2 linked regions of the Azospirillum brasilense genome follow. The protein of the gene in region 1 interacts with the protein of each later gene in a pairwise test. Links are inferred from orthologs where the notes say so. Each region holds a gene or a part of one and is shown on either strand. Other genes may lie near its edges. The genes, in order: purT and AMK58_RS15555.

Region 1 (3,113 bases):
CGCGCGGACAAGGGCGGTTACCAGTAAGCTGCGTCACCTGATCGGCGCTGCCTGATCAACAACGGTCCGCGAGTTTGCCCCCGGGCAAAGACGGCGTCCGTCTCCCGCGCCATGGTCCCGTCCGGTCATCACTTCCGGAAGGACAGCGGACATGACGGAAACGGCCGCGCCGGCGACGGTCGTCATCGCGGAGGACGTTGCGGACGGGGAGGCCGCCGACTGGGGGCCCCTCTCCAGCCTGCCCGGCAACCCCATGATGTGGATTCTCATCTTGGGGGAGCTGGCGGCCTTCGGGGCGATGTTCATCGGTTTCGCGGTGACGCGCGCGCTGGACCCGGCGACGTTCGACGCCTCGCAGGCTCAGTTGGACCGTCTGCTCGGCGGCGTGAACACCATGGTCCTGGTGACGAGCGGCTGGCTGGTCGCCGTCGCCCTGCGGCGCCGGGCCTCGGGCCTTTCCCATCGCCCGCTGATGCTCGGCGCGATGGCCCTCGGCGGTGTGTTCCTCGCCATCAAGGCGGTCGAATACGGCGACAAGATCGGCCGTGGCCTGACGCTGGAGACCAACAGCTTCTTCCAGCTCTATTATCTGCTGACCGGCTTCCACGCGATGCACGTCGCCGCGGGGATCGTCATCCTGGGCATCGTCACGTGGTGGGACAGTCTGGAGAACCTGGAGACCGGCGCCGCCTTCTGGCACATGGTGGACCTGATCTGGGTGCTGCTCTACCCCATCGTCTATCTGCTGAGGTGAGGCGATGGCCACCCTGACACGCACCTGGGTGGTGCTGATGCTGCTCACCGCCGTCTCGATGTGGGCGGGGCATGGCACCGGCGGTCTCGGCCCGCTCGGGGTCGGACTCGTCCTCGCCGCGGCCAACGTCAAGGCCGACCGGATTCTCACCCACTACCTGGACCTTCACCGCGCGGACGGCAGCTGGCGGGCGGGGTTCCGGAGTCTGCTCACCCTGCTGGGGGCGGCGCTTTTCGGGATCTACGTTCTTTATCCGATGATCGGCGCGGCTCTGCGCTGAGCGGTGGTTCGCAGCCGGGCCGCGCCGTCGGAGACCGACGGTCGCGCCCGGCTCCGTAACCTTACTCGTAGCGGATGCTGACCGCCGAGGCCGCCTTCAGCGCGCGCTCGCGCGCGTCGTCGGTGTCGGTGCCGGCGGCGAGCGCCACGCCCATACGGCGGTTCTTGCGGGTCGTCGGCTTGCCGAACAGGCGGACGTCCACGTCATGCTCCGCGCTGCCGACGCGCATGGCGTCGGCCAGCCCTTCGATGGCGAAGCGCTCGGCCTCGCGGTCGGCCAGGATGACGGCGGAGGCGGCCGGGCCGCGGACGTGGATCGCCGGGATCGGCAGGCCGAGGATGGCGCGGGCGTGCAGGTCGAACTCCGACAGGTTCTGCGACAGCAGGGTCACCATGCCGGTGTCGTGCGGGCGCGGCGACAGTTCGGAGAAGACGACCTCGTCCTTGGTGACGAAGAACTCCACGCCGAAGATGCCGTAGCCGCCGAGATTGTCCACGACCTTGGCGGCCATGTCCTTGGCGTCGTCGAGCAGCGCCGCGGGCATCGGCACGGGCTGCCAGGATTCCTGATAGTCGCCGCGCTCCTGCCGGTGGCCGATCGGCTCGCAGAACAGGATGCCCTCGCGGGTGCGGACGGTCAGCAGGGTGATCTCGTACTCGAAGGGCACGAACTCCTCGACGATGACCTTGCGGCGGTCGCCGCGCATGTTGGCGACGGCATAGGTCCAGGCGGCCTCAAGCTCCTCGGCGGTGCGGACGGTGCTCTGCCCCTTGCCGGAGGAGGACATGACCGGCTTGATGACGCAGGGCAGGCCGGTGTGCTCCGCCCCGGCGATCACCTCCTCCAGGCTTTCGGCGTAGCGGTACTTGGAGGTGCGCAGGCCCAGCTCCACCGCGGCAACCTCGCGGATGCGGTCGCGGTTCATCGTCATGGTGGCGGCGCGGGCGGAGGGGACGACAGTCAGCCCGGCATCCTCGAACTCGTGCAGCACCTCGGTGCGGATGGCCTCGACCTCCGGCACGATGAAGTCGGGCGTGTGCTTGGCGATGGCCGCGCGCAGGGCGTCCGCGTCGAGCATGGAGAAGACCTCCGCCGCGTCGGCGACTTGCATCGCCGGGGCGTTGGCGTAGCTGTCGCAAGCGATGACCTCGCAGCCGAGACGCTTGGCGGCGATGACGAACTCCTTCCCGAGTTCGCCCGAGCCGAGAAGAAGGATTTTGGCCGTGAACATGCGCGGACTCCCATGACGCAGACGCCCGCGGAGCTTTACCCCAACGCGGGCCGTGCGTACATGGCCGAACGCATGCGTACGCCGCATGGACCGGGCGCTATTGCAGGCTGCCCCAGCGCCGGGTCGCGGGCTCCGCCAGCGCCCAGCGCCACTGGCCGTCCTTGGCCCGGCAGATGGTGGTGACGTTGAAGTCCGGGGCGTCGTCGAGCGTGAAGACCACGTCTTTGCAGGGGATCGCCTCGCCGAAGCCGCGGGCCACCTGCACCGTGCCGGTCTTGCCGCTCAGCGGCAGCTTTTCCTCCACCGTCCAGGTCGCTGCCTGCCCGACGGCGAGCGGGCCGGCGGCGCGGGCGACGGCGTTGTGGACGTTGTCGGTGATCCGCCGCTCCGCGTATTTCACGCCCTGGTCGATGCCGTAGCTGGCCCCGGCGCCGGCGATGATGCCCAGCACCGGGTTGCCGGTGGCCGACCCGACCGTCGCCGCCACGCCCGCCGTGGTCACCCCCGTGACCGCCGAACCGAACCCGGCGCAGCCGGACAGCGCGAGCAGGGCGGCTGCGGGAAGGAGGACGCGGCGGAGCGGGGATGCGGTCATCGGGCGGCACGGTGGTGGTGAGCGGACCGCGGCACCCTATCCGTTCGGATGGGGAGACCGCCCGTGGCCAAAGCGTGACCTTCGCGGGACGGCTTGGCGCGCTTGCCCTATGGACGGTGGCGGGCGCAGGCCCCATGCTTTGGATGACGAGGCTATTTCATGTGGCCAAAGTAACCCTCTCCCCTCTGGGGAGAGGGTGGCCCGGAGGGCCGGTGAGGGGGATGCGCGTGTCGCTGCGTTCGGCAAAAGCGCA
Region 2 (3,167 bases), on another replicon or contig:
CCGCCGCCGCCATCAGCACGATGTCGGGCAGGCAGCCGAGATAGGCCACGTCGAAGGCCCCGGCGTGGGTCGCCCCATCCGCCCCGACCAGACCGGCACGGTCGAGCGCGAAGCGCACCGGCAGGCGCTGCAGCACCACGTCGTGCACCACCTGGTCATACGCGCGCTGCAGGAAGGTCGAGTAGATCGCGCAGAAGGGCTTGAAGCCCTCCGTCGCCAGACCGGCGGCGAAGGTCACCGCGTGCTGCTCGGCGATGCCGACGTCGAAGCAGCGGTCGGGGAAGCGCTGGCCGAACAGGTCGAGCCCGGTGCCCGACGGCATGGCCGCGGTGATGGCGAGGACGCGAGAGTCGCGCTCGGCCTCGGCGATCAGGGCGTTGGCGAAGACGCGGGTGTAGGTCGGGGCGTTGGACTTCGGCTTGGACTGGGCGCCGGTGACGACGTCGAACTTGGCGACCGCGTGCAGCTTGTCGGCCGAGGCCTCGGCGGGGCCGTAGCCCTTGCCCTTCTTGGTGACGACGTGGATCAGGACCGGCTTGTCGTCGTCGGCGTCGCGCACGTTCTGCAGGACCGGCAGCAGATGGTCCAGATTGTGCCCGTCGATCGGGCCGATGTAGTAGAAGCCCATCTCCTCGAACAGCGTGCCGCCGGTGACCATGCCACGGGCGTACTCCTCCGCCCGCCGCGCCGCCGTGCGCAGCGGCCGCGGCAGCTGCTCCGCGATGTCCTTGGCCAGATGGCGCAGGCTGAGATAGGGCTTCGACGAGATCAGCCGCGACAGGTACGCGCTCATCGCGCCGACCGGCGGAGCGATGGACATGTCGTTGTCGTTCAGGATGACGATCAGCTTGCTGTTCGCCGACCCGGCGTTGTTCATCGCCTCGTAGGCCATGCCGGCGCTCATCGCGCCGTCGCCGATCACGGCGACCACATGGTTGTCGCGGCCCAGCTGGTCGCGCGCCACCGCCATGCCCAGACCCGCGGAGATCGAGGTGGAGCTGTGGCCAGCGCCGAACGGATCGTACTCGCTCTCCGACCGGTTGGTGAAGCCCGACAGGCCACCGCCGGTGCGCAGGGTGCGGATGCGGTCGCGGCGCCCGGTCAGGATCTTGTGCGGGTAGCACTGGTGCCCGACGTCCCAGATCAGCCGGTCGGCCGGGGTCTGGAACACGTAATGCAGGGCGACGGTCAGTTCGACCACCCCCAGCCCGGCGCCCAAATGACCGCCGGTCACCGACACCGCGCTGATGGTTTCCGTGCGCAGTTCGTCGGCCACCTGCCGAAGCTGTTCGGGCTTGAGCGCGCGCAGGTCGGCGGGGGTGCGGACGAGGTCGAGAAGCGGCGTCTTGTCGTTGGGGGTCACGTTGGAAACGTCCTCCGTTCAGGTCCGCCGCGCGACGACGAAGTCGGCGACCGCTTTGAGGATATCGGCGCGCCCCTCGAAGATCTCCAGGTGCGCCTTGGCCTGCACGGCCAGCATCGCGGCCTGCGAACGGGCGCGGTCCTGCCCGAGGATGGACACGAAGGTCGACTTTCCGGCCTCCGCGTCGCGCCCGACCGACTTGCCGGTCTCCGCCTCCGTGCCTTCCACGTCCAGCAGGTCGTCGACGATCTGGAAGGCCAGCCCCAGGTCATGGGCGTAGGCGCGCAGCGCGAGACGCTGCGGCGGCGGGGCCTTGCCCAGGATGCCGCCGGCCTCGCAGGAGAAGGCGATCATGTCGCCGGTCTTCATGCGCTGGAGCCGCGTCGTCGTGCCGAGGTCGAAGGTCTCGTGCTCGGCGATCAGGTCGAGCATCTGGCCGCCGACCATGCCGTGCGGCCCGGCCGCCTTGGCGAGCGCCGCCACGAGCTGGCAGCGCACGTTCGGGTCCTCGTGGGTCGCCGGGTCAGCCAGCACCTCGAAGGCGTAGGTCAGCAGCCCGTCGCCGGCCAGGATGGCGGTCGCCTCGTCGAACTTGCGATGCACGGTCGGCTGGCCGCGGCGCAGATCGCCGTCGTCCATCGCCGGCAGATCGTCATGGACCAGCGAGTAGCTGTGCACGAACTCCACCGCCACGGCGACGCGCAGCGCGCAGTCCGGGTTGACGCCGAACAGCGCCGCGGACTGGCACACCAGGAAGGGACGCAGCCGCTTGCCGCCGTTCAGGCAGCCGTAGCGCATCGCCTCCAGCACACGCGATTCGGGGAGGTCGGTCGTCGGCAGGAGGTGCAGGATCGCACGCTCCACATCGGCGGCCATGTCGGCCATGGCTGTCTTGAGGTCGGTCTGCACGTCAGTCGATCCGGGCGGGTTCGGTGCCGAGGGTGCCATCGGCGGCAACGGTGATGCGGTCGATCTTGGCCTGGGCCTCCCGCAGCTTCGCCTCGCAATGCCGCTTCAGCGCGGTGCCGCGCTCGTAGGAGGAGATCGCGTCGTCGAGCTTGCCGCGCCCGTCCTCGAGTTGGCGGACGATGCGCTCAAGCTCGGCCAACGCGTCCTCGAAGCTGAGGGCGGCGATGTCGGGGGGAATGTTAGCGAGGTCAGCCATGATCCATCCGGCCAATGATCCATACGATGGGGTGCCCGCGATGGGACCGAGAACCGAAATTATGGCTCAGCCCCCAAATGCGCAAGGCCCGCGGCGGGCGTATCACGCTCCCACCACGGGCCTAGCCGGAAGAATCGGCCGGAAGAATCGGAAAGCTCAGCAATACATCAATTCGCGCACATGCGCCGCGGTGGCCGTGGCCAGGGCGCGCAGGTTGTAGCCGCCCTCCAGAACCGACACGATGCGGGCGCCGCAATGGGTGCGGGCCAGATCGCCCAGCTTGCGGGTGGCCCAGGCGAAGTCGTCATCGGTCAAATGCAGCCCGGCCAGCGGGTCGCGGGAATGAGCGTCGAATCCGGCGGAGATGATCAACAGGTCCGGTTTGAAATGGTCGATGGCCGGCAGAATGATGTGGGTCATCGCGTGCCGGAACTCCGGCGAGCCGGACATGGCGGCGAGCGGCGCGTTGACGCAGTTGCCGTACTCGCCCTTCTCGCCCGCGTCGCCCGTGCCGGGATAGAGCGGCGACTGGTGGGTGGAGCAATAGAGCAGGTCCGGGTCCCGCTGGAAAATGTCCTGCGTGCCGTTGCCGTGGTGCACGTCGAAATCCATCACCGCAACCCGCTGCAGCCCATGCGC

Evidence for each region.
Region 2: the proteins of purT (region 1) and AMK58_RS15555 interact in binary tests that used the Escherichia coli proteins (3 or more experiments, as listed by UniProt). The link is inferred for Azospirillum brasilense from one-to-one orthologs.

What each region holds. Positions count from the first base shown.
Region 1 is NZ_CP012917.1:267,775-270,887, forward strand. The notes cover bases 181-2,976. They hold purT (formate-dependent phosphoribosylglycinamide formyltransferase), read right to left. Parts: upstream 2,266-2,976; coding sequence 1,096-2,265; downstream 181-1,095. Other genes in these bases: AMK58_RS26105 (cytochrome c oxidase subunit 3 family protein), read left to right, coding at 181-754; AMK58_RS26110 (cytochrome C oxidase subunit IV family protein), read left to right, coding at 759-1,034; AMK58_RS26120 (hypothetical protein), read right to left, coding at 2,363-2,860. Also shown: AMK58_RS31010 (hypothetical protein), read left to right, coding at 1-27; more of AMK58_RS26105, read left to right, coding at 152-180. UniProt on the Escherichia coli protein: Involved in the de novo purine biosynthesis. Catalyzes the transfer of formate to 5-phospho-ribosyl-glycinamide (GAR), producing 5-phospho-ribosyl-N-formylglycinamide (FGAR). Formate is provided by PurU via hydrolysis of 10-formyl-tetrahydrofolate.
Region 2 is NZ_CP012915.1:401,564-404,730, reverse strand. Bases 316-3,165 are described here. They hold AMK58_RS15555 (polyprenyl synthetase family protein), read right to left. Parts: upstream 2,249-3,165; coding sequence 1,382-2,248; downstream 316-1,381. Other genes in these bases: AMK58_RS15545 (histone deacetylase family protein), read right to left, coding at 2,685-3,165; AMK58_RS15550 (exodeoxyribonuclease VII small subunit), read right to left, coding at 2,274-2,528; dxs (1-deoxy-D-xylulose-5-phosphate synthase), read right to left, coding at 316-1,363. Outside these bases: more of dxs, read right to left, coding at 1-315; more of AMK58_RS15545, read right to left, coding at 3,166-3,167.